3 regions of the Buttiauxella sp. BIGb0552 genome follow, and region 3 is predicted to be linked to each of the others. Evidence: predicted binding sites of a transcription regulator. Region 3 holds the regulator's gene; each other region holds the start of a gene.
What was found. Region 3 encodes CRP, which controls carbon source genes, mostly activating them, when cyclic AMP is high. Its sites were predicted from a motif close to ATGTGANNNNNNTCACAT; they were not measured.
Positions count from the first base shown of each region.

Region 1: a site for CRP is predicted at 5,013-5,030, ahead of EDF88_RS13925 (mannitol dehydrogenase family protein). Genes of this name have one in related genera too.
Region 2: a site for CRP is predicted at 3,296-3,313, ahead of aaeR (HTH-type transcriptional activator AaeR). Genes of this name have one in related genera too.

Region 1 is NZ_SODY01000004.1:375,695-386,470, forward strand. It holds gene EDF88_RS13905 (cyclic di-GMP phosphodiesterase) at 1-367, opposite strand, end outside; gene mepS (bifunctional murein DD-endopeptidase/murein LD-carboxypeptidase) at 604-1,170, opposite strand; gene EDF88_RS13915 (phosphatase PAP2 family protein) at 1,593-2,300, opposite strand; gene EDF88_RS13920 (GTP-binding protein) at 2,342-3,322, opposite strand; gene EDF88_RS13925 (mannitol dehydrogenase family protein) at 3,456-4,919, opposite strand; gene uxuA (mannonate dehydratase) at 5,131-6,324, shown strand; gene EDF88_RS13935 (DUF2000 domain-containing protein) at 6,402-6,824, opposite strand; gene EDF88_RS13940 (Lrp/AsnC family transcriptional regulator) at 6,989-7,453, shown strand; gene yeiP (elongation factor P-like protein YeiP) at 7,529-8,101, opposite strand; gene EDF88_RS13950 (YkgJ family cysteine cluster protein) at 8,269-8,523, shown strand; gene setB (sugar efflux transporter SetB) at 8,520-9,701, opposite strand; gene fruB (fused PTS fructose transporter subunit IIA/HPr protein) at 10,073-10,776, shown strand, end outside.
Region 2 is NZ_SODY01000003.1:651,713-662,488, forward strand. It holds gene aaeB (p-hydroxybenzoic acid efflux pump subunit AaeB) at 54-2,015, opposite strand; gene aaeA (p-hydroxybenzoic acid efflux pump subunit AaeA) at 2,028-2,960, opposite strand; gene aaeX (p-hydroxybenzoic acid efflux pump operon protein AaeX) at 2,968-3,171, opposite strand; gene aaeR (HTH-type transcriptional activator AaeR) at 3,331-4,272, shown strand; gene tldD (metalloprotease TldD) at 4,341-5,786, opposite strand; gene yhdP (AsmA2 domain-containing protein YhdP) at 5,861-9,661, opposite strand; gene rng (ribonuclease G) at 9,721-10,776, opposite strand, start outside.
Region 3 is NZ_SODY01000005.1:8,635-19,410, forward strand. It holds gene kefB (glutathione-regulated potassium-efflux system protein KefB) at 1-789, opposite strand, end outside; gene kefG (glutathione-regulated potassium-efflux system ancillary protein KefG) at 789-1,340, opposite strand; gene EDF88_RS15240 (ABC transporter ATP-binding protein) at 1,466-3,370, shown strand; gene EDF88_RS15245 (LysE family translocator) at 3,405-4,004, opposite strand; gene EDF88_RS15250 (hydrolase) at 4,067-5,083, shown strand; gene EDF88_RS15255 (YheU family protein) at 5,085-5,303, shown strand; gene EDF88_RS15260 (phosphoribulokinase) at 5,417-6,295, shown strand; gene EDF88_RS15265 (OsmC family protein) at 6,316-6,720, opposite strand; gene crp (cAMP-activated global transcriptional regulator CRP) at 7,036-7,668, shown strand; gene EDF88_RS15275 (YccS/YhfK family putative transporter) at 7,858-9,942, shown strand; gene EDF88_RS15280 (aspartate aminotransferase family protein) at 9,946-10,776, opposite strand, start outside.

The sequences.
Region 1 (10,776 bases), on a different contig from region 3:
TCATCTCCATCAACATGCTGCCCGTAGCCGAAGAACAGTAGGCGTTGCCGTTACGAACTAAAACAAAGGCGCGAACGTTAGCGTTAAAGGCTGCGCGCGAAGTCAATTCGCCGGAGACTTGATGGCAGTCTGAAAGAGTTAACGGTTGAATGCCGCTGATGGTCGACTGGAGGTCCTGGAAAAAGATGCTGAGATATTCACGCATATCTTCAGTAAGTGTGTCGTAGCTGGCTTCACGCTTGCTGTGCAATGTCAGGCTAGTTATTCCACCAATCAATAGCGCGGCAAGCACGCCGGCCAAAATACTGAAGGCGGCTATTTGCCGGACAGAGGTAAAGTAACGTGAGAAAATATTTTTAGAAAACATGTATGAATGGTTCCTGCAGGCGCAAGAGACTGATTGTTTATTTGCGTTTTTTTGGACTATAACGCAAAAACGATCGATACGTCATAAAGTTTCGAACGAAAACTATCATCATTTTAGAATTATTTAACTGGATGAATTTTAGGCAATAAAAAACGCTGCATAAGCAGCGTTCTTTTGTCTCGTCATATTGTTGTCTTGCAGAACAGCCAAGGGAGTAACCGTCTGCAAGGTGCGCATTAACTGCGGCTCAATACACGTCGCGCTTCGTTGTAACGCTTTTTCCAGTAAGGCTCATCCATGCTCGAAATCGTCACACCACTGCTGGTGGAAGCATGTACAAACTGGTTGTTACCGATATAGATTCCAACATGTCGTCCCGTTGAACCCGCACGGAACAGAACTAAATCGCCAGTACGTAATTTGCTACGCGAAATCGATTTACCTGAATCCTGCTGTTCAGAAGTTGAACGAGGCAACTCTAAACCAAATTGTTCACGGAATGTGCGCTGCACGAATGCAGAACAATCAATGCCGCTTCTATTACTACCACCGAGGCGATAACGAACGCCTTTCCAACTTGCATATTGATCCATAAGACGTGATTTCACATCTACATTACGGACCATCTCTTCGAATTCATCCTGAGAAGCTTGCAGTAAAAAACCATCTTTATTGCCGACTGCATGCGTCTCAGAATGCATATTTGCGGTGTTTGTCGAACTACATGCTGACAGCATTACTGCTACAGCAACGGCGGGAATTACCCGCAAGATATATCTCAAAATAGGCTGAGACTTGACCATTATGTTTGTTATCCCTTGATGTCCTTTACGATAAATATCGTTATACAAAATACCAACGTGACGAGACTAATTTACCTGCGCGCCTTGAGACAAACGTTAATGAACAAAACTGTGGCTTGTCGCACAAAATTATCCACATAACAAATGAATTGGGCATCAGCGCAAAACGTATTCGAGGTTACCTCATCAAATCAGGCATGGCGAGCGGTTTTCTCTGAAATTTTATAAGAAATTGTGATGTTAAAAGGTAAAAAGTAATATTGCATAGTTGTTAACCAGAACTGTTGCTTATCTGTGCAGGTACTTCATTTGTCTAATGAAGATGACAGGTTAAATATTACACGCTCCATGCAAGTGTCTAAAAAATAGACAGCAATCATTTCTGGTTTCTGATGATTGCTGAAAATAATGTTTATTTGGTGTTATTGAATTGTTCTTTTTTTGCAAGGTAAATAACGATCCAGAAGATTAATTAACCCATCGCTTAATGGGGTTAATAGAACCCAGGGCAACCCAACGAGAGCAATAGATAACGAGCCGACGAAGATATCAGTGAACCAATGTGCGCCAATCATCATGCGTGGCATGATGAAAATCAGGAAAATAATTACAGCAATAGCAAACGCTTTTTTGCCGAAATATCGCAGCATGAAACCGGTGAAAATCAGCAGCATTAATCCATGATCACCAGGGAAACTGTCCTTAGACGCATCTTTAGTCGGGAAATGCAGCAATTCGCTGACACGGTAAATATCCGTAAAATAGAGCGTTGGGCTGACGTGAGATTCGGGAATCAAATGGCCAAGTTGATTGATAATGATTGCGCAAAATAACATCACAATACCCATGATGAACATGCGTCGGCGGCCTGTTGCTGACTCTTTGCGCCAGTAACAGAAAAACAGTGAACCCATCGCTAATAGCGAAATGCCATCGAACACCCGATTATTGGTCACGGCAACAAATACCAGGAAGGCGTGACTCTTAACCAACTCGCGGTTAAAAAAATGGAAGATCCCGGAGTCGAGGTTAAACCAAAAACCATGCCCCTCGGGCAGGTACCAACTAAAAAATAGTGCTAATCCAAGTGCATTGAGCACAAGGATGAGAGGTAATCGAATATTATTCATACGAAATCATTAGATATTTTAACAAAGACGAAAGGGTAGGCTCACAAACTTAAACGTAGCTTCAACAATGAAGTTTGTAGCGCATTCCAGTCAACGTCACCGCTATGTATTAACTCTATGCGGCTGTCAGGTGGTGCGGCATTTTGCGTTTCAATATGGAAATCAAGGCCCTGACGGTTGATTCGAACCAAACCTTCCGCAATACGCAGTACACCTTTGACGCGGTCGACAGGAGCAAGTCTAGCCCATTCAAGAATCCCTACTGTGTCAAATAGTGTGTCGGCATCAAAAATCCATCCGCAACCCACGTAGCCTTGGCCACTGTTGATGCTGCGCCGCCAGCGTTGATGTTCAGGCAAACTTAATGCCGCTAGCCCACGTTTTGCTGCATGGCTGTGGTTATGATCCGGACTGGATGGCACCTCGCGCAGGTTTTGGCGTGGTTTATCAAGAAGGCTAATATCGATATGACCATTTTGTGCGGTAATCATTTCCCGCCCAGCCCCCTCACGCAGCCACCACTCGTTAAGAGCCGCGCGGCTTTCATCGCTGGCACGGTCTTCTTTATTTGCAATGACGATATCAGCGGCAGCGAGTTGATCGCGGAAATTGTCATTATTGACTGCCCGCTCATCAAGCAACTGACGTGGGTCAAGCAGACACAGAGTAGCGTTGAGTTCGATCCAGGGTTGGTAAACTTCGGCGGTCAACATATCGAGGATTTGTTTTGGGTGACCAAGCCCGGTCGGTTCAATGAGCAGACGGTCAGGTTTGCCCTGGCGAAGCAAAGTATTGAGCCCTACCTGCATCGGTAGTCCATTTACACAACACATACAGCCGCCGGGGATTTCTTTCAGCAAAGCACCGCTGTCGGCTAATAACGCGCCGTCGATTCCGACTTCACCGAATTCGTTGACCAGCACAGCCCATTTTTCATGCTCGGGCTTATTGGCAAGTAAATGCAGAATGGTGGTGGTTTTACCGCTACCGAGGAAACCGGTAATCAGGTTGGTTTTAGTCACAAGTGCTCCGGACAGGTTGAGTGAACCTTACGTGATGTTCAATTATCACTATCCTGAACAACAATTACCAAAAAATGAAGCCCGGACGGCTCCACATCCTTGTGAAGCGGGCTTAAAGGCATTGATTGTTAAATTAATCGATAAGGTTTGCGACCGTTGCTCGCGCACCTTTGCTGCATAACTCATTCCATGCAGCGGTAATACGCGCGACGAATTGTTCATCAGCAGGCAGGTCACTGCCAAAGATTTCATGCAGGCTGAGTAGGGCATGAACGCGTTCATTAACAGAGCTGTTTGCGACCAGCGTTTTAATTTTTTCAGCTAACGGATCGCGAATATCAATTTCGTTGCCCGCGTCGTCAATACCGCTGACATAGCGCATCCAGGCGGCAACTCCTAATGCCAGGCATGGCCACTCATCGGCTTGTTGCAGATGCCAGCGAATACTCTCAAGCATCCGTTGTGGCAGTTTCTGGCTACCGTCCATCGCAATTTGCCATGTGCGGTGCTTCAGCGCCGGGTTGTCAAAACGCTCGAGCAGGTTATGGGCATACTGCTGTAGGTTTACGCCCGTAACGCGCAGTGTTGGCGCTTGTTCCTGCATCATTAAACGATGCGCCGCCTTGCGGAAATTCTCATCTGCCATGCAATCATTAATATGCTGATAGCCGGCGAGGTAGCCGAGATAAGCAAGGAAGGAGTGGCTGCCGTTCAACATGCGTAACTTCATTTGTTCCCATGGCATCACGTCGTCCACCATTTCGACGCCAACTTCTTCCCATGCCGGGCGGCCTGCAACAAAGTTATCTTCAATGACCCACTGGATAAACGGCTCGCCAGCAATGGCGCAGGGATCTTCTACGCCCAGCGTGTCAGTAATTTCCTGCAATGACTCAGGTGTCGCCGCAGGAACAATTCGGTCAACCATAGTGCTAGGGAAGGTGACATGCTCGCGAATCCAGTCCGCTAATTCCTGGCTGCGAGTTTCCGCCATCCCAATAACCGCATTGCGTACGACATGGCCGTTGTCGGGAATGTTGTCGCAAGAAAGTACGGTGAATGGTCGCAGTCCACGTTCGCGGCGACGATTAAGTGCCTCCACCAAAATGCCCGGAGCCGAATGCGGTTCTTCAGGGTTTTGCAGGTCGTGAATAATACGCTCGTTACTGCTATCCAGTTTCCCGGTCGCCGGGTCGATGCAATAGCCCTTTTCAGTCACAGTAAGGGAGACAATCGCAACTTGTGGCTCGCAGAACTTTTCAATAATGGTATCCAGTCCATCGAGTTTTGCATTCAGGCATTCGTTAACCGCGCCGACAATAATCGCCTGATTACCTTCACGACCTTTTTCCAATACGGTATACAAATGGTCCTGTGCACGCAGCGCACTCATTAGTTTATCGCCGCTAAACAGACTAATTTCACAAATGCCCCAGTCTCCCCCCAATTTATTGAGTACCCGGTCGGTCAGCAGCGCCTGGTGTGCGCGGTGAAACGCACCAAAACCAAAGTGGACGATGCGAGTTTTTAACGCCCGGCGGTCATAATTAGGCTGTTGAATATCGGCAGGTAACGTGACTGAAGCAATTGTGTTCATAAAATGCAAATCCTGGTTAACTAATTGGTAACATGGCTCAGTCTAAAGTTATATGACAGCAAATTAAATTGGTCTGCTGTCTTTATCCCTTTAATGTGAGCTGGATCAACCAATATCATTGCAAAATTTGACCGTAAGCGAGAATCCGGTATGGTAGTAGTCAATACAGCATTCTAGAATTGGTATGACAACTTAAACTGAGGAACTGTCGATGGAACAAACATGGCGTTGGTACGGCCCAAAAGACCCGGTATCTCTGGATGATGTGCGTCAGGCGGGCGCGACCGGTGTCGTTACTGCTTTGCATCACATCCCAAATGGTGAAGTTTGGCCGGTTGCTGACATCAAAGAGCGCCTGGCTGTATTGGCGGAAAAAGGTCTGACCTGGTCTGTAGTAGAAAGTATTCCGGTGCACGAAGAAATTAAAACTCACTCCGGCGACTTCGATAAGCATATCGCAAACTACCAGCAAAGCATTCGTAACCTGGCAGAATGTGGCATCGACACCGTGTGCTACAACTTCATGCCGATTCTGGACTGGACACGTACCGATCTGGAATATGAATTGCCAGATGGTTCACGCGCTCTGCGTTTTGACCAGATTGCTTTTGCAGCATTTGAGCTGCACATCCTCAAGCGCGAAGGCGCTGAAGCTGACTACAGCGAAGAAGAGCAGCGCCAGGCGCTGGGCTACTTCAACAATATGTCTGATGCCGAAAAAGAAAAACTGACCCGCAATATCATTGCTGGTTTACCAGGTGCGGAAGAGGGTTACACCCTTGACCAGTTCCGTGCACGTCTTGCTGAATATGACGGCATCAGTAAAGAACAGCTGCGCGAAAACATGGCGTACTTCCTGCGTGCCATTGTTGCGGTAGCGGAAGAAGTAGGTGTTCGCCTTGCAGTTCACCCGGATGATCCACCGCGTCCAATCCTGGGCCTGCCGCGTATCGTTTCTACTATTGAAGATATGCAATGGCTGAAAGAAACTGTCGACAGCATCTATAACGGCTTCACCATGTGTACCGGTTCTTACGGCGTTCGTGCCGACAACGACCTTGTTCGCATGATTGAAACCTTCGGCGATCGCATTCACTTTACCCATCTGCGCGCAACTTGCCGCGAAGATAACCCGAAAACCTTCCATGAAGGCGCGCACCTGCAAGGTGATGTGAACATGGTTGCGGTAGTAAAAGCGATTCTGACTGAAGAACAACGTCGTAAAAACGCCGGCGATCTGCGCCCGATCCCGATGCGTCCGGATCATGGACACCAGATGCTTGACGATCTGCACAAGAAAACTAACCCAGGTTATTCAGCGATTGGTCGTTTGAAAGGTCTGGCTGAAGTTCGCGGTGTGGAACTGGCTCTGAAACAAGTTATGTTCCCAGATTTGCTGAAGTAAGCTGAACAATATTGATGTAAAAAATTGATGTAAAAAACGCGCCTCCTGGCGCGTTTTTTTATGGCTGCAACATAAGCCTATTTATACAGGCCCAAGTTCCCTGTGAGCCTGGTGATTTTTTTCTTCGGCCCAATTAACCCTATTGCTACCAGTTCAATATGATTGCTGGATACAGCAGAAATACGTTCCCCATATTCATCGTATGTCTTACATGACTGCGCCAAAGCGCTGAAGGGCATCGTGTAAATCTCTTCGTCTGTTTCAGCAATGTTGAGCAGCTCCTGTATATAAGTGCCTGGTGCCAGGAGAATCGGCAAAGGGGCATAAATAACGCCAGGATAATTGACGGCATCTGCACTTTGCATGTCAGGACCCACCAGATTTTCTACCGTATGGCCGAAACTCATACTAATAACGCTGGCTGCGTTGATGGCAAGCCCAGGGCTCAGGTCTTTATCAATAATAATCGTGCTTCGATGTTGGCTGGCGTCAAACTTCATATTTTGTCCTCGCAGGGGAATCTGAAATGGCTCATGGAGTCGCTCTTTGTGAACAATATAATGCAGGAAGCTCACGGGAAATTGCTGCCTAAATAGCTTGAAAAATGGACAAAATAGGGCAGGATTGACCCGTTTATAATCTAAAATTAAAAGGAACTGACCAGATGACCTTAAGCACAACAGACGTAAAGATTCTGGCTCTCTTACAAAATGATGCGCGCATGACGAACCAGTCTGTAGCCGATTCAATTGGGTTATCAGCCTCACCTTGCTGGCGAAAAATACGCAAGCTTGAAGAAGACGAAGTGATTCAGGGTTACCGCGCAGTACTTAACCGTCGCAAGATCGGCCTGGCAGTGATGGTGTTCGTTCGTGTCACCATAGACAGCCACAGTGAATCAGAAGCGAAGAAGTTTGAAGAGGAGGTCGCGGCTCTTGAGGATGTGGTTGCATGCTACAGCATCGGTGGCGATGCCGATTTCTTATTGCAGGTCGTCGCGCGCGATCTGGATTCTTATGCGGACTTTGCTATGTCAGTGGTGCGTCGTTTGCCGGGGATTAAAGAAATGCAGAGTATGTTTGTGCTAAAGGAGATCAAACCCTTGGTAAGTTATCCCATTAAGAAATAGCACAAATATTTTTCCCAAAATAAAAACCCGCCGAAGCGGGTTTGGATGTCTGTCGGTTAAACCGCAAAACAGGTATTAGTCTGCACGACCCATAGAACGCTTTTCAGCGATATGGATGCGGATCTTCTCACCAGTCACCATATATTCTGGAACCTGAATAACCAGGCCAGTCGACATTGTTGCAGGCTTGGTACGGGAGCTTGCTGACGCGCCTTTAATGCCAGGGGCAGTTTCAACAATTTCCAAGTCCACAGTTTGTGGCAGTTCAAGCGCCAGCAACTGGCCATCCCAGGTCAGAACTTGCATGTCTGGCATGCCGCCTTCCGGAATGAATTGCAACTCTTCTTCAATCTGGTCTTTGGTGAAGATATACGGGGTGTAATCTTCTTTATCCATGAACACGTACTCGTTGCCATCAATGTATGAGAAGTCAACGTAACGGCGGGTCAGAGTGATGGTGTCGACAATATCATCACCTTTGAAGCGCTCTTCAACTTTCTGGCCAGAACGGACATCAGAAAAACGCATTTTATAAAGCGTTGCTGCGCCACGGGCGCTAGGTGCCTGGATATCGATATCTTTAACAATCAGCAGCTTGCCGTTGTAATTAAGTACCATACCCTTTTTGATTTCATTAGCTCTTGGCATAGGTGTTTCCTGTAAAAAATTGAGGAGCGAAAATATTGCGTCAAATTACTCGGGAGGCGTCTTTCAGGCAAGCGGATTTCATTGCAGATAGTGCATAAATCTACGTAGTAAAGCCGCACTGCTACTGCTAGAGTCCTGATCCTTGTCAGCCCACTGGAGTATTGTTGATGGACTGTCGTCCCGATTGCGGCGCGTGTTGTACCGCGCCTTCTGTATCAAGTCCTATTCCTGGCATGCCAGATGGCAAGCCCGCTGATACTCCATGTGTTCAGCTTGGCGCAGATATGCGCTGTAAAATCTTTCTTTCGCCGCTAAGACCAAAGGTTTGCGCAAACTTGCAACCGTCGCGGGAAATGTGCGGTACAACGCGCAAGCAGGCCATGGATTACCTGATCTATCTGGAAGCTGCGACTGCGCCCTAGATATCTTTAATTTTCATCATGCAATAAGCGGTGATGGCTATCATTCCCAGCGCGATATAAAACACCGTGTGGTAGTTCCAGATTTCGGCGACTACACCGGCCATCGAGCCGGCAATAATCCAACCGACACGCGTCGTATTGGTATATAGCGTGGTAGCCGCTCCCGCCTGTCCCGGCATTAAATCCTGAAAATACAACATCCCAATACCTGCCAGAATGCCGATGAAAATAGCGTTCAGCAGTTGCAGGCCCAGCAGCATGAATTCGTTATGTAACGTCAACATACCAATGTAGAACAGCAGACCTGCGACTCCCGCAATACGCATTAGAAAACGCTTACCAAAACGTTTGGCGTAATAGCCCGCGATAAGCATGGTTGGGATCTCAAGCCCGGCGGCTGTCCCCATCATCACTCCCGCCAGCTTCTCCGGCAGATGTAATTCATTAATGATGTAAAGCGGCATATTAATAATGTAGAGACTGTTACAACCCCACATCATTGTGCAGGCGACGAATAGCAGTAGGGCATCACGGCGGTTACGGCGCGGAGCTTCAAGCGTGGTGGATTTAGTTACCACCTCTTTACGCATTGATGGCAGGAGCAGCCGTACCATCACGCTGCAAACCACAAATGCGAAGGCCGCGCTCAGATACATAGTGGTAAAACCAAAACCTAAAGCCAGCGCGTAGGCGATAGGCGGGCCAATCACCCATGCAAGGGAGACCTGCGCACGCAAAATAGAGCTGAACATCACCGCTTCACGGCCCGTACTGTCAGCGTGTTCGCGCGCCAGGGCAAACATCTGTGGGTTAGCAGTGGAACCAAAGCTGCTGAGGAAAACGCCAACAAACAGCAACACAAAATAGTTACGGTTCCACGCAAACAGCACGCAGGCTAATGCACCCAATAAGCAGCAGACAAAAATAAGCGATTTGCGATCGCCTTTTCTGTCAGAACGCCCCGCAAGAAACTGGCTGACCAAAATACCGATGATGGCGCTGCCAGTGAAAAAGAAACCCACCATCGCAGGACGAACATGGACTTCTTCCGTCAAAAACAGGCTCAGAGTTGGGGTTTGTAATGCCCCCGCAATTCCGGTTAAAAAAGCTACAATCAAAAAGGCGGAAGAAGTTAAGTCAAGGGGCTTGCGTGTTGCTGCTATGGGGGAGTTTTGCATGCTCTCAGTGTCGGCTGGTCAATGAACGCGCGGATTTTACGCGCCTTGCCTGGAAATAAACAGTTGTTCAAATCAAAAGCGACACGAAAAGTTAAAACGCTGTTCCTGGCTATGTTCAGCAAAAGCTGATGCTTATAAATTGTCTGCTGAACGTACCGTGATGCTGCTCACTTTTTCGGCTCCAATGGGAGTGAAAATGTGCGTAACCTCTAAATTCTGGTAACGAAAATACAACATATCTTGCCTGAATCGCGGAGGATCTCCACACTACTTGAAACGTTTCAGCGTCGTCTTATTTAGTTTCAGGAGTGGGATGGCGCATTTTTTCTCATTGCAGCTGAATCGTTTCAATTCAGCAGGAGAGGAGAACCATGTTCCAGTTATCTGTGCAAGATATTCATCCGGGCGAAAGTGCCGGAAATAAAGAAGAAGCCATACGTCTGGTTGCCACTGCGCTCGCGCAGGCAGGGAACGTCAGTATTGGCTATGTAGAAGGTATGCTGGCTCGCGAGCTGCAAACCTCCACTTACTTAGGCAACGGTATTGCTATCCCACATGGCACTACTGATACCCGTGATCTGGTATTGAAAACCGGCGTTAAGGTGTTCCAGTTTCCACAAGGAATCGAATGGGGCGAGGGCCAGAAAGCTTACATTGTAATTGGCATTGCAGCTCGTTCTGACGAACACCTTGGTTTACTGCGTCAGCTGACACATGTGCTCAGTGATGACGAAGTTGCTGAACAACTCAAAACCGCGACTTCAGCAGAAGAGCTTCGCGCATTGCTGATGGGCGAAAAACAATCTGCATCTTTGCTGTTTGATAACTCATTATTAGCGCTGGATGTTACCGCCACCGACCTGATGACGCTTCAGGCATTAAATGCCGGGCGCATTAAACAGGCGGGTGCTGCCAACTCTGCTTTTGTAAGCCACGTAGTTTCCAGCAAACCACTCTATCTCGGGCAGGGTATCTGGCTTAACGACAGCACCGAAGGCAACCTTGCGAGTGCTGTGGCAATCAGCCGCCCAGCATCAGTTTTTGAAGCAGACGGCCAACCGGTATCGCTGTTGAT
Region 2 (10,776 bases), on a different contig from region 3:
ATGACGGGTATAAGTATAGATACAAAAAAGCCGACGCATGGCGTCGGCTCGGGTCAGGCAGCGATGAATGCGTGCTGGTATTTATGCAGCACATGCGCCAGGCGTTTCACCGGTTCGGTAACCTGTATCGGTGCCTCCCAGACCCGCAATTTCTCCTGGTAGATATCTAATTCTTCCAGCAGTTGCTGGAAGTAACGCCGCCTTTTGTCGTCGCTGGATGCAGAAATCACGCGATCTGCCGTGTTGCGCAGTTGGCGATGGAAAGCAGAAAGATCGTCATTCACCGGAATCGGCGCATCGCGCAATCTCTGGTGAGCAATAATCAAGATCAGCGCTAAACGGTAGCGGTCGATATCCCCCGGGAAGGTATTAAGCAGCAAGAAAAGCTGCTGATACAGCGCAGGAAGATGGTTCTCTTTACGGCGATTTTTATTGGTAGTGAGTGCTGAAACCGCAGCCGAGACAAACTGGTTCAACAATGTACGACCGGTGCGTTCTTTCGAGTTATCGCGAATCAGCAATATCACCATCAATGCCAGGAAACAGCCCACAATTTGCCCCAACGCGCCGTCCAGGAAAGTGTTGAGGTGGAACGTCATCGGGTTATCGAGAACAATGATGTTGATTGTCCCAGCCAATGCGCCCATCGAGCCCAGACGTCGTTTCTGTACTTCAATCCCGATAAAGAAACCAAGCAAACCGAGGCTAATACACAGCAGTAGAATACTTTGTTGCGTAGAAGGAATGACAACCAGGAAGTAGAAAGCACCTAGCGGTAGCGCCACCAGCATTCCATATAAGAAGTCGATCGCAACCATACGCGGATTGGGTAAGCGCATCGCCAGTGATGTCACGACGGCGATCATAACCATAGCGCCGCTTCCTGATGTCCAACCCGTCCATAGCCAGAACAAACTCCCAAGCAGGCATGAAACAGTCGTGCGCCAGAAGTTGATCATCGCGTGATGGCCTTCGGCAGACTGCACTTTGACCACCACTTCCTGGTTCAATACTTCCTCTTCCAGCGCACTGATACGAACATTGCTGGCCACACCGCGTTTGAGCAACATGTAGCGGGTGACAGTACCAGCCCAACTACTGATGGTGACGGGCGTATTTTTTTCACCGGCATAGGAAATGACTTTGCGGACAACCTTCATTTGCTTATGAACATCAGCAGCGGTTTCCACCGGAGTCTCAAACAGCGTGCGGAACTCTGGAGTGACGAATTCCGGACGCGTGTTTTGAATCAGATAGGTTTCGCAGGCCTGCGTGATGAGCGTAAGCGAAATTGTATTGATTGCCTTCAGGCGACGGTTTGCTCGCCCCCAACGTGAAGATTCGATTTTGAGATTGGTACGCATCCCTTCAAGAGCTGTAGTGCGGCGCACAAGCCCAGCCCACGCTTTATCGACTTCTTCTTTTTCACCATGTGCAATACACAACTGCATCAGCCGATATTGGTCCACCAGCAAATTATCTAACTCGCGATCAATTTCTTGTTTGATGGAACGTGGAGAAAAGAGCAAGTCAGCAAGAATCGCGCAAACAATACCAATCACGATTTCACTGCAGCGCTCAACCGCAAACTGCGGTGTCAAAAGGGGGTGGGCCTGAATTGTGACGATAATAATCAGCGCCGTGTAGCCGGAAAGCCCCCACGCGTAAGAATTCTCGACTTTAACCAGTGAGGAAATCCAGGTACAAAAACCGGCCCAGATACAGCAAACCAGCAGCATCACTACCGGTGCACGAATCAGTAAGGTGATAATAAACAGGGCAGCAAAACAACCGATAAAGGTGCCGACAATACGCAGCATCCCGCGGTAACGAATGGCACCAGAATAAGGTTCACCGCCTGCGGCAAACGCCGGGCCTGCCGCAACGATAGCTGCTGTCAGCACCGCCCAGCGCGGTGTTTCGAGCTGGAATTGGAACCCGACAAACATTGCCAATACGATGGCAAAGGCCAGCTTGATAGCAAAGCGCAGATGTAACCGCGAGATAAAATACATATCAACCTACGCTTAGCCGAACTCACGCAGACGATGCATGAATTTGATGAATACCGAGTCGTGGTCGGTATCGCGGTCTTTATCTCCAGTCACCACGACAGTTGCGGTTGTTCCGGCGGGATAAAGGTTAGCCTGTTGTTCATCAAGATGAATTCGCACCGGTACACGCTGAGCCAGACGCACCCATTCAAGGTTGGAATCAACTGTCGCCATCCCTTTGGTGTCTCGAGTACTGCTGGCGTTGGTTACCCCGGCAGAAATGCTGTCTACGGTTCCGCGCAATACGCGATTACTACCAAGCGGCGTGATTTGCACACGGTAACCCGGGCGAATACCATCCAGTTTGGTTTCTTCCATATAGGCCAGAATGTAGAACGTACCGCGTTTAACCAGCGCAACTGCAGTGGAACCACGGGTAATAAATTCACCGGTATAAACATTAAGGTTTGTTACCCAACCTTCGGCTGGCGCACGAATAATAGTGCGTTGCATATCCAACTGTGCCAAGTCACGGGTCGCTTCAGCTTTCGCTAATTGATGCAAAACGGTCTGCAGCACATTATTAGATTGCTCAATCTCCTCACGCGACATCGCCTGAGTCCCTAATGAATTACGACGCCCTGCTTCACGGCGTTTTTCCCCGGCCAGAGCCTGGTAGTAGGCAACATCGGCCTGCGCTTGCTCCAGTGCTTTCTGATAACGCGGCTGGTCGATGGTGAACAGAATCTGGTCCTTCTTCACCAGTTGGTTGTCACGAACCTTCACATCGGTGATTAAACCCGATACATCTGGCGCAATCGCGACAACATCTGCGGTAAAGCGAGCGTCACGCGTCCATGGGGATTCGGTATAGAACACCCATGCACGGAAAATAGCGATGAAAGCCAGCAGCACCAGAATCAGTGTGATGGCAGTACGAGTTATTTTTCTTGTTAGTGCTTTCACATCAACCTCAAACAAACAGACGAGAGATCAGATAAAACAGGCAGCAATAAAGCGCTGTATTAAATAATGCCGGGTGCCAGACAAAATCATAAATTCCCGTCGGTGTAAGCAGACGGCGAACCAACCAGAACAACGCCAGCGAAAGAATTAGCTCGAAGAATATCGGCGGAAAAGAAAGACCGAATATCACGACAACGGGAAATAGACTCATGTTAACCTTGCAGAAAATACGGAAGACACAAACCCTGGGACGGCCAGGAATACTGAGCTAACGAGTGATACGGGTCGTGTTGTTAATAATATATTACCGCAATAGTTAGCCCGTTATCTATAATCTGTGATCTAAATCACTTTTAACTCAGAGTGAACAATGGAAAGACTTAAACGCATGTCGGTATTTGCCAAAGTTGTCGAACTTGGCTCTTTCACCGCCGCGGCCAGGCAGTTGGAAATGAGCGTATCATCCATCAGCCAAACCGTTTCCAAATTAGAAGATGAGTTACAGGTCAAGCTGCTAAACCGCAGCACACGCAGTATTGGGCTGACCGAAGCGGGTAAAATTTACTACCTCGGTTGCCGCAAGATGCTACATGAAGCGCAGGCTGTGCATGAACAACTTTATGCATTTAACAACACACCAATTGGCACGCTGCGCATCGGAAGTTCTTCAACTATGGCACAAAATGTCCTCGCGTCCATGACCGCTGACATGCTCAAAGAGTACCCTGAGTTGACAGTAAATCTTGTCACGGGCATTCCGGCACCGGACCTGATTGCCGATGGCCTGGATGTGGTTATTCGTGTTGGTGCATTGCAGGATTCAAGCCTGTTCTCAACCCGCCTCGGGTCGATGCCGATGGTAATTTGTGCCGCAAAAAGCTACCTGCAACAAAACGGTACACCAGAAAAACCTGCCGATCTTGCCAGCCATTCCTGGCTGGAATATAGCATTCGCCCGCACAATGAGTTTGAGTTGATCGCCCCGGAAGGCCTCACCACACGTATGATCCCGCAAGGTCGCTTTGTCACAAACGATCCCATGACGTTAAGCCGCTGGCTAAAAATAGGTGCCGGGATCGCTTACGTTCCACTGATGTGGGTGATCGATGAGATCAATGATGGGACGCTTGAGATCTTAATGCCGAGCTATCAATCCGATCCGCGCCCGGTGTACGCGCTGTATACCGAAAAAGATAAGCTGCCTTTGAAAGTACAGGTTTGTATTAACTATCTGACCGAGTATTTCGTGAAGGTTTCGCATCTTTATCAAGGGGTACGCGACAACAAAGGACGCGGGAAAGAGGTGGGGTAAAATGGGCGAAATTGAAAATAAATAAGCCGGGGTTAACCCGGCTGATTATTACGAGAGAAAGTAGAATATTACGCTGTGCCGCCAACCGTTAAGTTATCGACTTTAAGCGTTGGCTGGCCAACTCCGACTGGCAGACTCTGCCCTTCTTTGCCACACACACCGACGCCGTTATCCAGCGCCAGATCGTTACCTACCATCGAAATCTGCTGCATCGTTTCGATACCGGAACCAATCAGCGTTGCGCCTTTTACCGGAGTCGTCACTTTGCCGTTTTCGATGAGATAGGCTTCGGAAGTTGAGAACACAAACTTACCAGATGTGATATCTACCTGACCGCCACCAAAGTTAGGAGCATAGATACCGTACTCAACGGATTCGATGATCTCTTGCGGAGTAGACTTACCAGCGAGCATATAAGTGTTGGTCATACGTGGCATTGGTAGATGTGCATAAGATTCGCGACGACCATTACCTGTTGGCGCAACACCCATTAAGCGGGCATTCAGTTTGTCCTGCATATAGCCTTTCAGGATGCCATTCTCAATCAATACGTTGTACTGGCCCGGAACACCTTCATCATCAATGGCAACGGAACCACGGCGATTGGCCATGGTGCCGTCATCAACAATAGTGCAAAGCTCAGAAGCAACCAGTTGGCCCATTTGACCACTGAATACGGAAGTACCGCGACGATTAAAATCGCCTTCCAGACCATGACCAACCGCTTCATGCAACAGCACGCCCGGCCAGCCCGCGCCAAGCACTACTGGGAACGTACCTGCAGGTGCTGCTACAGCAGAAAGGGTCACCAGTGCCATACGCACAGCTTCTTTCGCCCACGCGTCGGCACGAACTTCGCCATCAACGGTTTCGAGGAAATAGTCATAACCGAAGCGACCACCGCCACCGCTTGAGCCGCGTTCACGTTTACCGTCGTCTTCAACCTGCACGCTAACAGAAAGACGCACTAATGGGCGTACGTCAGCTGCCAGTGTACCGTCAGTTGCCGCGACAAGAATCAGTTCGTAAACACCAGTCAGGCTGGCTGTCACTTCCTGAACGCGCTTATCTGCCGCACGGGCTACGCTATCAACACGTTTCAGGATGTCGAGTTTCTCTTCGCGCGTCATGCTTTGCAGCGGGTCAGCGCTGGTATAAAGCGCGCTATGCTGCACAGCACCTAATGTCTGTACGCGGCCATTTCCTTTATCCTGCACGATGCTTCGGGCCGCATGGGCACTTTGTTCTAGTGCCAGTAAGCTGACCTGGTCGGCATAAGCAAAACCGGTTTTCTCACCGCTGACCGCACGCACGCCAACACCTTGATCGATGTTATAAGAGCCGTCTTTAATGATGCGGTCTTCCAGCACCCAGGATTCGTGATAACTGGACTGGAAATAGAGATCGCCATAGTCGAGTCGGCGCTCGGACAATTGTCCCAAAATGGAAAAAAGATCTTGATGGGTTAAGCCATTCGCAGACAGCAACTGCTCACTTACCAGGTTCAGACTCATCGTTTCGCTACTCTTATTTGTCTATCGATTGGAGATATCTATTGAGCTTGCGGCAATTAGCCGTTCGCGTCAAATCACTTAGCGTCGTTAACTCTTGGCTGACGGAGCACTTCATTAATTTGCGGTTGATCGACCGATCCCGTGATGTGATAGCGCAACACGGAGATTTTACTCCACAAAGGCCCTAACACTTTACTCGCGGCAAACACGGCGGCACCTATTATTGGGTTAACTACAAATGCAGTCGCCACACCAACGGTTGCCGAGATTTCAGGTGCGACAACAGCTTCAAGGTCCAATTGACGTCGAACCAGATCAACGGAGCCTTTCATGCCGATATCAGCTTCCAGACCATCAACCAACGTATCGTCGCTATGCAACACACCATCTTTAATCCAGGCCGTACTGCGGATGGAGTCAAAATAGAAACCATCACCGAAGGTGTCGCTGAAATCGAAACGCAGCTTACGCATTAGCGCATCGACACTCACCAAACGCAGCAATTGCCCGGCGTGGCCTGTGCCCAGATCGGCAATCTGACCTTTACCCAATTTGGTATGTAAGATTCCGTTTAGTGAAGCAAAGTCTGGCTGCCAGGGTTTATCACGCCAGTGCAAATCATAATCCGCATCAAAAGATGAACCCTGAATTGGCGTTTTAACCCCAAAGAAATTGGTTGCGGCATCAAGCTTGCTGCCATGAAGTTTACCTTTTATGGAGGTGCGCTCTTCTGCTGGACTGTTAACCCATTGACCACTGCCGGTTAGTCTTGCAAATCCTGAATCGACTAATCCATTTTCTAATTCCAGCGTGTTCCCTTTAACAGCAAGATCACCTTCAATACGGCCATATTTTTGCCCCCACAGCCAACATTCGGCGCAACGCAGTTGCAGATCAGGCCAGCTGCGGAAATCAATTGAAGTATTGTCTCCCAGTGGAGAAGTGCTGGTCGTTTTGGCTGTGCTATTACCCCAGTCAGGGTTGAAATAGAGGTATTTGATTGCTGCACGCCACGGTGCATTATCTTGCATCGTCAACGAGCCATTCACTTCACGCCCCTGTGCTTCAACACGCGTACCGCCAGGTATCGCGTGGGAAACCAGACTCAGGTTATTCCACTGCTGCCCAGCGAAAGTCAGCGAAGGCGTACGTAACGTAATATTTGATGGGAATGATGCAGAGTTACCGACACTTTCCGCCGCACCTTGGCTAAAGAGCGCTAACCATTGCGCGCCGTCCATCGCAGGGAGATCAAGCTCAACACCCGGATTGTCAGGTAACGGTGGAATTGTGTGACTGTTCGTTGCCCAAATAGCGCGATCCAGTGTTAGTTTCTTATTCAGAAGCCAGCGGCTGGAGAAGTGGTTTGTCGGCCCAGCATTACCTGTCAAATTGAAGCTATTCAGGTCGCCTTTCACTGCGATTTTCAATGGCAGTGCCTGGCCCGCTGATTTATTCACAGGAGCAGGTAAGTGACTACTCACATTTTTTAGGTCTGCATCCACATTGACCTGATAATTTGCCTCTCCGTGATAAGGAAGCGTTATCGCCACATCACCTTTCCACGGAACGTTACCGCTCAACTCTTTGTTAACCGGCTCAGGCAAAACACCCATTTTTGTTGGCTGCCAGTCGCCCAGCAAATTGACGCCAATCTTGTAATCTTTCTCACCCGTTTTGGTATTAAAATCAATACCTACTGGTTGGTTAAACCAGGAAGCTTTCAACGGTTCACTTTTCAAATCGCCGTTCACAAAACTGAATTTACCCGTCAGGTTGTTCAGCGTGCTGGAGAGAGGTTTTATCAGCAGCGTATTATTGTGAAGCTGGACGTCGCCAGAAGCCGTGGTCATATCGCCATTAAATGGGATATCCAGATGTAAGCGAGCATTCACATCCCCACCGATCTGGAGTTCATCAAGAGCAGCAGACAGCGAATCTTTTAGAGGTGTTTCTTTGAAATACGGGCCAACTGCACTTCCAGGGCCGTTGATATCAGAATCAATCAACAGTTTTTCTTTCGAGTAATCCGGGATAATCGCCGTGAGGTTGCGCGCAGTAACGCCCCCGAGTTTCACTTCATCAGACTTCATCCATAAACCGTCATTGATGAAATCAAGTGTAATATTCAGGTTTTCTAATGCAGGCCAGTCAGGCTGAAAAGCAAATTTAGCATTGCGTAGCGGAACGTAGACCTCAAACTGTCCTTCGTTATGCAGATAAGGGAAAAGATGGGGGTTGCCGCCGTAGACCAACGTCGCGTTTTCAGCTTCACCGCCCTGAATAGCACCACTGAGGTAATCAACCAGCTCTTTGCCCATCAGGTTTTCAGGGAAATAACGCCAGGCATCAGCACCGTTGTTGGTACTGATTCCGGCTAAAATCCCTAACCATGGGTCACCACCCTCAGGCTGGTAATAACGGAAGTCGCCAGCCGCCCATACCGAGCGAGCTTTTACATCAAGATTTTTGCCATCAAGCTGGAAACCAGAAGCATTTTTCCGCCACTCAAGCGTTGCGGCGCCATGTTCAATCTCTAGCGGTGCGCGGAATACACCTTCATAAGGCATTTTAGCATCGAGGATCTGTGCATTAAGCTGCCCGTGGGCAACGCTACCGGTAATTGAACCTGCGAAGTGTTCGACACCGGGAAGCATTTTCCATTGATTCCAACTCACGTCTTTCCAGCGCCCTTGCATACGGGTGTTTTCCGTTTGCTGGAGCGGGATATCCAGTGCCAACACATCAATGTGCCCGCGAGGTTGCAAGGAGGTCCAAATATCACCTAAATCGGGTGAGATTCTCTCGGCAATCGGCAGTAAACCAGTGAAGCTTTCCAGCTCCATATTTGTGGCGCGCACCCGCAATTCGTCACCACGAGTATTCCCTTTTCCACCCACATCCTGCGGAGCAATCCACGCTAAAGATAGCGAACCTTTCGGCCAGGTTTTACCATCAAGCGTGATATTGGTTGAAGGAATAGCAAGATCCCAGCTCGCATCAGAACGATTGACGTGAGCCATTAAATTATCAACAGACAGCTGGTGAGAAGAGCTTTTACCTGCCCAACTTGCACCGCCTTGCTTCAGCCAGATATTGCCACCAGCAATATCGCCATCTTTGATATCCATCCATGCTTCGAGGGTGAATTTGGCAGTCTGTAAATTAACATTGTCCTTCATCCAGCGGCCGAGCCAGGGTTTTACGTCAACGTTATCAGCCTGTAGCCAGACTTTGCCGATATTCAGCAGGCCATTTTCGTCCCGTAAATCCATCCGTACTTTTGCCAAACCGTGTTGTCCGGTAAAGCTCGACAGACTGACTAATCCTTCAGCACGGTGACGGTTTTTGGTGTTAAGCCAGGTAAGTTGTGGGATCGTGAGTTCGGCTCGTTGGCCAGATAGAGTCAGGAAACTAAGGGAGCTGTCGCGCAAATCAAAGTGATCGAACTGGCGTAAAAAGAGATCGCTGATTTTACCCGGCTCGAATTTACTATCCCCTTTGTTTTGACTCAATGGGGTATTAGTACGCATCTGCATTTGGTAAAAAGTGAGATCGCGGAATTGCCAGCGCGCATGCAAAATACTTTGCCAAAGGTCGAGCGCCAGCGTCACACGCTTAACGCTCAACTCACCGCCGTCTTTCAGACCCGCTTTAATATCACGCACATCGAGCGTCGGGCCAAAATTCTCCCAGCTTGCCTTTATCTGGCTGGCGTCGACAGGCGTGCCAGTCATCGCTTCGATTTTATCTAACAAAGCCGGGCGCCAGGCATCGAGATGCGGCAAAACCAGACGCAAACCACTCACCAGCAGTGCGATGATAACGATAAGCGTTGCGCCAGTGAGTAGCAGAATGCCGGGCAGTCGCCTCACGTATATCTCCTTGTTAGCCGCCGGAGCGGGACTCGAACCTGCGCCAACCGCACAGAGAGCTACATCATAACGACGTCAAACTGCTCCTGATTATAGAGCGGCTCGATCTGTACTTTGACTTGCTTGCCGACAAAAATTTCAACTTCGGCCAGTGAATGGGACTCTTCACTTTTCAGTGCTTCCCCCACGGCTGGTGAGGCATAAACCAGGAAGCGGTCAGAATCGTAAGCATGATGCACGCGGACAATTTCACGCATAATCTCATAACAGACCGTTTCAACCGTTTTCACGGTACCGCGACCGTGGCAAGTTGGACAATCATTACACAGCACATGTTCAACGCTTTCGCGCGTGCGTTTACGCGTCATTTCAACCAGGCCAAGCTGCGAGAAACCATTAATACTGGTTTTCACACGGTCTTTACTCAACGCTTGCTCAAGAGAATGCAACACGCGACGGCGATGATCTTCATTACTCATATCAATGAAGTCGATGATGATAATGCCGCCCAGATTACGCAAACGTAACTGGCGGGCAATAGCCTGCGTCGCTTCGATATTAGTATTAAAAATAGTATCGTCGAGATTGCGATGACCAACAAATGCCCCCGTATTGATATCCACGGTAGTCATGGCTTCAGTCTGATCGATAACCAGATAGCCGCCAGATTTCAGCTCAACTTTTCGTTCCAGCGCGCGCTGAATTTCGTTCTCAACGTCAAACAGGTCGAAAATAGGCTGGCGACCGCTATAGTGTTCAATTTTGCCGTGAATTTCCGGCATGTACTCTGCGGTAAATTCCAGCAGCATGTCGTAAGTCAGGCGGGAGTCGACACGAATTCGGTCAAGTGCCTCATCTGCGAAATCACGCAGTACACGTTGTGCCAACGCTAATTCACCGTACAGCTGGCATCGTGTTTTATTACGTTTTTTGCGTTCGCTGACTTTTGTCCATACACGCTTTAGGTAAGCTGCATCTGCAGATAAATCGTCTTCACATACCCCTTCTGCCGCAGTACGGATGATGAATCCGCCTTGCTCGTCGCAATATGCGTTAACCACACGTTTAAGGCGCTCACGCTCAGCTTCACTTTCAATGCGTTGAGAGACCCCCAC
Region 3 (10,776 bases):
AATCGCGATTTCCAGTTCGTGCCGGTATTCGCTTTCTGCCAATAACACGCCGGCGATAAACGTCCCAAGCGCCATTGAGAAGCCCAGCGCATCCATAAATAATGCTGACCCCAACACCAACAGTAATGCCGCCGCTGTAAAGACTTCGCGCACGCCGGAACCCGCAATAAAGCGAAATACCGGTTTCAGCAGATAACGCCCGCCAACCAACATCCCCGCAAAAGCCAGTACTTTGAAGCCGATCTTTATCCAGTCGGTATGCCCGCCGTCATTACCGGCCAACAACGGCACTAGCGCAATTGCCGGAATGACCGCCAAGTCCTGAAACAGCAACACAGAAAAACCAAGCTGCCCGGACTCGTTGCGATTCATACCTTTATCACGCATCAGCTGTAGCGCCATCGCCGTTGATGACATCGCCAGGCCAATCCCGCCAATTACCGCGGCTTGCCAGGAAAATTGAGTCAACATCAGCAGCCCAGCCAGGATCGTGGCACTGAGTAATACTTGTGCCGCACCGACACCAAATATCGAACGCCGAAGTTGCCAAAGTTTGGAAGGGTTCAGTTCCAGCCCGATGATAAACATCAGGAATACAACGCCCAATTCCGAGAAGTGAAGGATTTCATCTACATCGCTGATAAATCCTAATCCCCACGGCCCAATTGCAATACCTGCCAGCAAATAGCCCAGCACTGCGCCAATCCCTAAACGGGCGGCAATAGGTACGGCAACTACAGCAGCAAACAAAAACAGCACTCCGGCCAGTAATACGTCAGAACCTTCCATCAGCGGCCTCCCGGTAATGTCGGTGAAGCCAACCATTCACCATAAGCTTTCGCATGGCTGGCCAGCTCCTGGGGAGATTGCCGACGTGCCCAGTAAACAATCATCGGGTTCATCCAGTGCATACGGCACATGGCGGCAGTGAGTTCAAAGGGACGTAAAATATCGGTCAGCGGGAAGCGGTTAAAACCATCGTGCCGATAAGCACCTTCTGGCTCTCCGGTGGTAATCACACTACGCCAATACTTTCCCGCCAGAGCGGTACCTCCGACACCACTTGCGAAGCCACGGCTCAACACGCGATCCAGCCACTCTTTTAGCAATGCGGGGCAGCTATAGGTATAAAGCGGATGTTGAAAGACGATGACATCATGCTCTTTCAGTAATGCCTGCTCACGATAGATATCAATAAAAAAGTCAGGATAGTGCGCATAAAGATCATGCACAGTGACATTGGCAAGCTGCTGCGCCGGCTGGAGTAAGACGCGGTTTGCGACCGAGTCTTGTGACTCCGGATGGGCATATAGCAGCAAAACTTTCGGCGGCTGCGACATCATTACCCTCCAGGGCGTCGTCATAGTGATTTTTTTGGGCTACCATGCAGCCCGACGCGGTGCCGATAGCATCACGTTACCTTAATATAATGACAATTTAACATACTCTGAACATACGGCGCTTTATGATTGTTTTCTCCTCGTTACAAATTCGTCGCGGTACCCGCGTTCTGCTGGATAACGCCACCGCTACCATCAATCCGGGCCAGAAAGTGGGTCTGGTGGGTAAAAACGGCTGCGGTAAATCCACACTGCTGGCGCTGCTGAAGAACGAGATCAGCGCCGATGGCGGAAGTATGACCTATCCTGGTAACTGGGCGTTGGCCTGGGTAAACCAGGAAACCCCCGCACTGGCGATGCCAGCCATTGAATATGTTATTGATGGCGACCGTGAATTCCGCCAGCTTGAAGCGGAGCTGGCAAAAGCCAATGAGCGCAACGATGGCCACGCGATTGCACTGGTGCACGGCAAGCTTGATGCGGTTGATGCCTGGACGATTCGCTCACGTGCGTCGAGCCTTCTGCACGGTTTAGGCTTCAGCAATGAACAACTTGAACGCCCGGTCAGTGATTTTTCCGGTGGCTGGCGTATGCGCCTGAACCTGGCACAAGCACTGATCTGCCGCTCAGATTTACTTCTGCTTGATGAACCAACCAACCACCTGGATTTAGACGCCGTTATCTGGCTTGAGCGCTGGCTGAAAAGTTATCAGGGCACATTGATTCTGATTTCTCACGACCGTGACTTCCTTGACCCGGTGGTGGGCAAAATTATTCATATCGAACAAGAGTCGATGTTTGAATACACCGGCAACTACTCTTCGTTTGAAAGCCAGCGCGCGACGCGCCTTGCTCAGCAGCAGTCGATGTATGAAAGCCAGCAGGAGCGTGTTGCTCACTTGCAAAGCTTTATCGATCGTTTCAAAGCCAAAGCCAGCAAAGCAAAACAAGCGCAGAGCCGGGTGAAGATGCTCGAGCGCATGGAATTGATTGCGCCGGCACACGTCGACAACCCGTTCCACTTCAGTTTCCGCGAGCCAGAAAGCTTGCCGAATCCGCTATTGCGAATGGAAAAAGTCAGTGCTGGTTATGGCGAGCGCGTGATCCTTGATTCCATCAAACTAAATCTGGTGCCTGGCTCACGCATTGGTTTGCTCGGTCGCAACGGTGCTGGTAAATCAACGCTTATCAAACTGCTGGCGGAAGAAATCAAACCGTTGCAGGGTGATATCGGCTTGGCAAAAGGCATCAAGCTCGGTTACTTCGCTCAGCATCAGTTGGAATATTTACGCGCTGACGAATCCCCACTTCAACATCTTGCACGTATCGCACCGAAAGAGTCTGAACAGCAGTTGCGTGATTATCTCGGCGGTTTCGGCTTCCGGGGCGATAAAGTCACCGAGCAAACAGCTCGCTTCTCTGGTGGTGAAAAAGCGCGTCTGGTTCTGGCATTGGTTGTGTGGCAGCGCCCCAACCTGCTGCTGCTCGATGAACCGACCAACCACCTTGATCTCGACATGCGTCAGGCGCTGACCGAAGCGTTGATTGATTTCGAAGGCGCGCTGGTTGTGGTATCGCACGACCGTCACCTGTTGCGTTCAACTACCGACGATCTCTACCTGGTTCACGATGGCAAAGTGGAAGCGTTTGATGGCGATCTGGAAGATTATCAACAGTGGCTTGTGGATCTGCAAAAGCAGGAAAACCAGCCCGACGATTCCGCGAAAGATAACGCCAACAGCGCCCAGGCACGTAAAGACCAAAAACGCCGCGAAGCCGAATTACGCACGCTAACTCAACCATTGCGTAAGCAAATCACCACGCTTGAAAAGCAGATGGAAAAGTTAAATGTGCAGCTTGCTCAAGTCGAAGAAAAGCTGGCTGACAGCGCCATTTACGACCAAAGTCGCAAAGCAGAAATGACCGAATGCCTGCAAACTCAGGTGAAAGTGAAGTCAGCTCTGGAAGAATGTGAGATGGAATGGCTTGATGCGCATGATCAGTTAGAACAGATGATGCAGGCCGAATGACTGTTTGGCCTCACTAAAAGTGAGGCCAAACAACTCAATGCCAAATCAGCAGCACGCACGCAGCCGTCAGCAATCCCATAAATACGTTGAAGATTGTCCAGGCGCGGCGGCTACGAAGCAATGTGCCAATCATGCTGCCAAAGGCAATCCAGATGATGCCTGCGACAATGTTAACCAGTGCAATACCAATACTGATTAACACAACCGAGTGCAGATACTGGGAACCTGCAAGGCTGAAACTTGCTACTGCGCCTAGCGCCATCAACCATGCTTTAGGGTTGATAACCTGTAATAAACCGCCCTGCCAGAAAGGAATCGGTTCAGGTGGCGGTGCATCCGTTTCCAGTTTTTCATAGGTTGCGGAGCCGATTTTCCAGGCCAGCCATAATAGGTAAACACTCCCGGCAATCTTCAGGATAAGGTGCAAAGCTGGATATAAAAGGATTAAGCTACCGACGCCAAACGCCACCAGCAATAGAATGCATTGCATTCCCAGCATAATGCCTATCATCAATGGTATGGTGCGCAGGAATCCGTAATTCGCCCCGGATGAAGTGAGTAGCATATTGTTTGGGCCAGGTGTGATAGCAGCAACCCAGAGAAAGCCCAGCATTGAGAAAAAAAGCGTTTCCATGAAATGGGTGTTCCACACCCCGTAAAGTTAATTAGCAAACTAAATGAAACTAACAGTGTGATATGGCTACGACAAGTCCCGCAGTATTGAATTTTAATCACGAAGAAGATGAGCAATTTCGTCCGTTGAAGGGTGTGAGTAATCCACACCTGCAAACCATGCTTCCGCGTTTGATTCGCCGTCGCCTCAATTTCAAACCTCACTGGCAGCGTCTTGACATGCCAGACGGGGATTTTGTCGATCTTGCCTGGAGCGAGGACCCGCGCCAGGCAATGCATAAACCACGGTTAGTCGTTTTTCATGGACTCGAAGGTAGCCTGCACAGCCCATACGCTCACGGTTTAATCGAGGCCGCCAGCAAGCAAGGCTGGTTAGGCGTGGTAATGCATTTCCGTGGTTGCAGTGGTGTACCTAATCGCATGAAGCGTATCTACCACTCCGGTGAAACGGAAGATGGAAGTTACTTCCTTAACTGGCTCAGTACCCGTTATGGCAAAGTGCCAACGGCGGCGGTCGGTTTTTCTCTCGGCGGCAACATGCTCGCCTGCCTGATGGCAAAACAGGGTGCCGATTGTACGCTTCAGGCCGGTGTAGTGGTTTCAGCCCCTCTGATGCTTGAACATTGCAGCGCACATATCGAAAAAGGCTTCTCACGCGTTTATCAGCACTATCTTTTAAATCTGCTGAAGAAGAATGCCGCGCGTAAGTTAAGAAGCTATCCGGGCACACTCCCGGTAGATATGCGTCAGCTTAATGGAATGCGTCGTCTGCGCGAGTTTGACGATTTGATTACCTCAAAAATTCACGGCTTTGCTGACGCTATCGATTATTACCGCCAGTGCAGCGCTATGCCGCTGCTGCCACAAATCAAAACGCCGACGCTCATCATCCACGCAAAAGATGACCCGTTTATGGATCACCATGTGATCCCCGATAAAGCTATCTTACCTGCCAATATCGAGTATCAACTCACGCGATACGGCGGGCATGTTGGGTTTGTGGGTGGCACGTTACGGCGCCCTGAAATGTGGCTTGAGCAACGTATCCCGCAGTGGCTGTCTCAATTTTTGGACCAGTAATATGATGATTCCCTGGCAAGATCTGCCTCCCGAAACGCTTGATAATCTGATTGAATCCTTTGTATTACGCGAAGGCACCGATTATGGTGAACAAGAGCGTTCACTGGAGCAGAAAGTGGCCGATGTTAAGCGCCAGCTGCAAAGTGGTGAGGCTGTGCTGGTATGGTCGGAACTCCATGAAACGGTAAATATTATGGCTCGCGGGCAGTTTCGCGGCTAAGCGTTTAACTTCTATACTGCATAATAAAACCACCCTCACCCAGCTATCTCCCTGAGGGTGAGGACCAGCCCTTACTTACACACACTTGCTATCACCCATGGAGTTGTTGCCTTATGTCAGCCAAACATCCGGTTATTGCCGTAACAGGTTCCAGCGGCGCGGGAACGACAACAACCAGCCTTGCCTTCCGTAAAATCTTCCAGCAACTCAATTTACGTGCAGCGGAAGTCGAAGGTGACAGTTTCCATCGTTTCACTCGTCCTGAAATGGATATGGCTATTCGTAAAGCACGCGACCTGGGGCGCCATATCAGCTATTTCGGCCCGGAAGCCAATGACTTTGGTTTGCTTGAACAGACGTTCATTGAGTACGGCAGAACCGGGCAGGGTAAGTCACGCAAGTATCTACATACTTACGATGAAGCCGTACCCTGGAACCAAATCCCCGGAACCTTCACGCCATGGCAACCATTGCCAGAACCCACTGATGTTTTGTTTTATGAAGGTTTGCACGGCGGTGTAGTTACGCCACAGCACGATGTGGCTAAGGCCGTCGATTTGCTGGTTGGTGTAGTACCGATTGTGAACCTGGAGTGGATACAAAAGTTAGTGCGCGATACCAGCGAGCGCGGGCATTCCCGAGAAGCGGTAATGGATTCTGTGGTTCGTTCTATGGACGACTATATCAATTACATCACACCGCAATTCTCCCGCACCCATATCAACTTCCAGCGCGTCCCAACTGTTGATACGTCTAACCCATTTGCGGCTCGCGGCATCCCTTCTCTGGATGAAAGTTTTGTGGTGATTCATTTTCGCGGGCTGGATGACATCGATTTCCCGTATTTGCTTGCCATGCTGCAAGGGTCGTTTATTTCCCACATCAATACTTTGGTGGTGCCGGGCGGCAAAATGGGTCTGGCAATGGAATTAATTATGACGCCGCTCGTTAAGCGACTGGCGGAAGGGCGAAACATTAATCAGGGCGGCTAATCACCGCCCTGTTTTACACACTAAGCATCAATCACTTCATAGCTATGAGTAACGTTGACCGCTTTTTCAAGCATCAGTGCTACAGAGCAGTATTTCTCAGCAGAGAGGTCTACTGCACGGGAAACTGCAGCATCTTTTAGCTCTTTGCCTGTCACGATGAAATGCAGATTGATGTGCGTAAACAAACGCGGAGCCTCTTCACGGCGCTCAGAGGTCAATTTCACTTCGCAGTCGGTCACGGCGTAGCGGCCTTTTTGCAAAATAGAAACTACGTCAATTGCACTGCAACCGCCAACGGACATCAGCACCATTTCCATTGGGCTTGGTGCTTTATCACCAGAATTGCCATCCATAAGGATCTGGTGCCCTGAAGCGGACTCGCCCAGGAAGGTAAACCCTTCAACCCATTTCACTCGTGCCTGCATGCTGCTTACTCCTGTAGAAAAATTACCTTTCAGAGTACGCAGATTCAGCAAATCTGGCAACGGAAGGCGACATGCGTCAAGCTGAAACGAGACAACAGGAGACACTTGCCAAAAGCTATGCTAAAACAATCCAGATGCTACATCGATACATTGACGTAATGCATGTATGCAGAGGACATCACTAATTACAGGCAGCAAGAATGACTTGCATGCCATCTCCCCAAGGTGGGGAATATTCTAATTACTTGCAACGCCAGACAGGATGTTTAGCGTCCTGTCGTTGGTAGCCAGTTATAAAACAGAGGATAACCGCGCATGGTGCTTGGCAAACCGCAAACAGACCCGACTCTCGAATGGTTCTTGTCCCATTGCCACATTCATAAGTATCCATCGAAGAGCACACTCATTCACCAAGGTGAGAAAGCAGAGACGCTGTATTACATCGTCAAGGGCTCTGTGGCTGTTCTGATTAAAGATGAAGAGGGCAAGGAAATGATCCTCTCCTATCTAAATCAGGGCGATTTCATTGGTGAGTTAGGGCTGTTCGAAGAAGGTCAGGAACGTAGTGCCTGGGTTCGTGCTAAAAGTGCCTGTGAAGTGGCTGAAATTTCTTATAAAAAATTCCGCCAGCTGATCCAGGTCAACCCAGATATTCTGATGCGCCTGTCTTCACAAATGGCTAGCCGTCTGCAAGTTACATCTGAGAAAGTGGGTAATCTGGCATTCCTGGATGTGACTGGTCGTATCGCGCAGACGCTGCTGAACCTGGCTAAACAACCTGATGCAATGACCCACCCAGACGGTATGCAGATTAAAATTACCCGTCAGGAAATCGGTCAGATCGTGGGTTGCTCTCGCGAAACTGTTGGTCGTATCTTGAAAATGCTGGAAGATCAAAATCTGATCTCCGCTCACGGTAAAACGATCGTCGTATACGGCACTCGTTAATCTCCGTCTAAAAAATGGCGTGTTGCTTCATAACACGCCTTTTTTGTCTCTACACTTCCCTCACTTGCTCTAAATAATTCATGTTGCAGGTAGGCGGTAAGCTCAGGAATCCCCAGGAGCTTACTAAAGTAAGTGACTGGTGTGACTGAGTACAACCAACAACCCTGCAACTTGAAGTATGACGAGCAAATGTGGCGACGGCTGATCTACCATCCTGAAGTTAACTACGCACTGCGGCAAACGCTGGTGCTGTGCCTTCCGGTGGCAGTAGGTTTGCTCGTCGGCGATCTCCAGTCTGGCCTGCTTTTCTCGTTAGTTCCTGCCTGCTGCAATATTGCGGGCCTTGATACTCCACATAAGCGCTTCTTCAAACGTCTGATTGTTGGCGGCAGCCTTTTTGCCATCAGCAGTCTGATCATGCAGCTTTTATTACTTTATACCTCCGTACCGTTGCCGGTGATATTGGTCGTGATGGCGCTCTTGCTTGGGGTCACGGCAGAAATCAGTTCCTTGCACGCTCGTCTGCTTCCCGCATCACTCATTGCTGCCATATTTACACTCAGCATGGCCGGAAATATGCCGATCTGGAAACCGATGGTGCTGTATGTCTCCGGTACGATTTGGTACGGCGTATTTAACTGGTTTTGGTTCTGGATGTGGCGCGAGCAGCCACTGCGGGAATCATTGAGCCTGCTCTATCGGCAGTTGGCAGATTACTGTGAAGCAAAATACGGCATGCTGACTCAACATACCGATCCGGAAAAAGCGCTCCCTCCTCTGCTGGCTCGTCAGCAAAAAGCGGTGGATCTCATTACCCAATGCTACCAACAGCTTCATATGCTGGCGGCAAACCAGCAAAACGGCTACAAGCGTTTGCTACGTGCATTCCAGGTAGCACTGGATTTGCAAGAGCACATCTCGGTAAGCCTTCACCAACCAGCTGAAGTTCAGAAGCTCGTCGAGCAAAGCCATGCAGAAGCGGTTATTAGATGGAATGCTCAGACCATCGCGGCGCGCTTACGCGTACTGGCTGACGACATTCTTTACCATCGTTATCCACAGCGTTTTACGATGGAAAAACAGATCGACGCCCTTGAGAAAATCGCCCGTCAGAATCCAGATAACCCGGTTGGGCAATTTTGCCATTACCACTTCAGCCGTATCGCTCGCGTGCTACGCACCCAACGCCCGCTGTATGTCCGTGATTTAATGGAAGACCGGCAACGCCGTTTGCCACTGTGGGCGGCATTGAAAAGTTATTTATCGTTGAAGTCAGCGGCGCTTCGCAACGCAGCAAGATTGGGTGTGATGCTCACGATAGCCAGTCTGTTGGGTGCATTTTTACATCTGCCCAAGCCCTACTGGATTTTAATGACGGTAATGTTCGTGACGCAAAACGGCTACGGTGCCACACGAGTTCGTATTCTCCACCGTTCGGCGGGCACCATTGCAGGCCTTGCCATTGCAGGTATTGCGCTTCACTTCCACTTCCCGCAAAGCATTGCTCTGGGCGCGATGCTGGTCATTACGCTGGTGAGCTATCTGTTTATTCGCAAAAGCTACGGCTGGGCGACGATAGGCTTTACGGTGACCGCCGTTTATACCCTGCAATTGATAACATTAAGTGCCGAGCAGTATATCGTCCCTCGCCTGATAGATACCCTGCTAGGCTGCTTGATAGCCTTTGGCGGCATGGTGTGGCTGTGGCCACAATGGCAGAGTGGCTTGTTACGCCAGAACGCCCACGATGCGTTGGAAAGGGATCAAAATGCAATTCGCCTGATTCTTAGTAATGACCCCGAACCAACGCCGCTCGCTTATGAACGTATGAAGGTCAACCAGGCACATAACGCGCTGTTTAACTCCCTGAACCAGGCGATGCAGGAACCTGGGTTTAATTCGCATTATCTGGCGGATATGAAACTGTGGGTGACGCACAGTCAGTTTATTGTCGAGCATATTAACGCAATGACGACTTTGGCTCGCGAACACAATATGTTGACGCCAGATCTTGCCCAGCGCTATTTGCAGTCATGTGAAATTGCGCTGCAACGATGCCAACAGCGGCTTCAGTATGATGGGCCTGGGGAAACCAATGATGCGAATATTCTGGACCCGCTAGAAGGGCTTCCAAACGGGCCATTAAGTACGATGGAACAGCATTTGCAGAGGATACTGGGCCATCTCAGCACCATGCATACCATATCTTCGGTTGCATGGCGTCAACGGCCACATCACGGAATCTGGCTGAGCCGCCTGCGGCGCTCAGATTGATGATTATCCGTTAACGATCTTCGCAACGGCTTTGGCAAAGCGCGCCATACCGTCAGCGATATCGGCACTTTCCACAATCAACGCCGGGGCAAAACGCATCACATCTGGCCCGGCGTTCAAAACCATCACGCCTTCCTGTGCTGCCGCATACAAAAATTCACGCGCGCGCCCTTTGTATTGTGGCTTTAGCTCGGCACCAATCAATAAACCCATGCCGCGAATATCGCTGAACACGTCGAACTGCTCGTCGATTTGTTGCAAATGCTTGACGAATTGCTGGCGTTTTTCCGTGACGCCATTCAGCACTTCAGGCGTGTTGATGATATCAAACGCCGCGCCCGCGACTGCGCAGGCCAGAGGATTGCCGCCGTAGGTTGAACCGTGTGTACCGACATGAAACGCCGAAGCAATTTCCTGAGTCGTCAGCATCACGCTGACCGGGAAGCCACCGCCAAGAGCCTTCGCGCTGGTCAAAATATCTGGCGTCACATCGTAATGCATATAGGCGAACAACTCGCCGATGCGCCCCATACCACACTGCACTTCATCAAATACCAATAAGGCTTTGTGCTCATCACAAAGGTCACGCAAGCCTTGCAAGAACTCTGGCGTTGCCGCCGTAACGCCACCCTCACCCTGAATCGGTTCGACCACGACCGCGCAGGTATGGTCGTCCATCACGGCTTTTACCGCATGCAAATCATTAAATGGCACATGAATGATGTCAGCTGGTTTCGGGCCAAAACCATCGGAATACTTCGGTTGCCCACCCACTGAAACAGTAAACAGAGAACGACCATGGAAGGCGTTATGGAAAGCGATAATCTTTGTTTT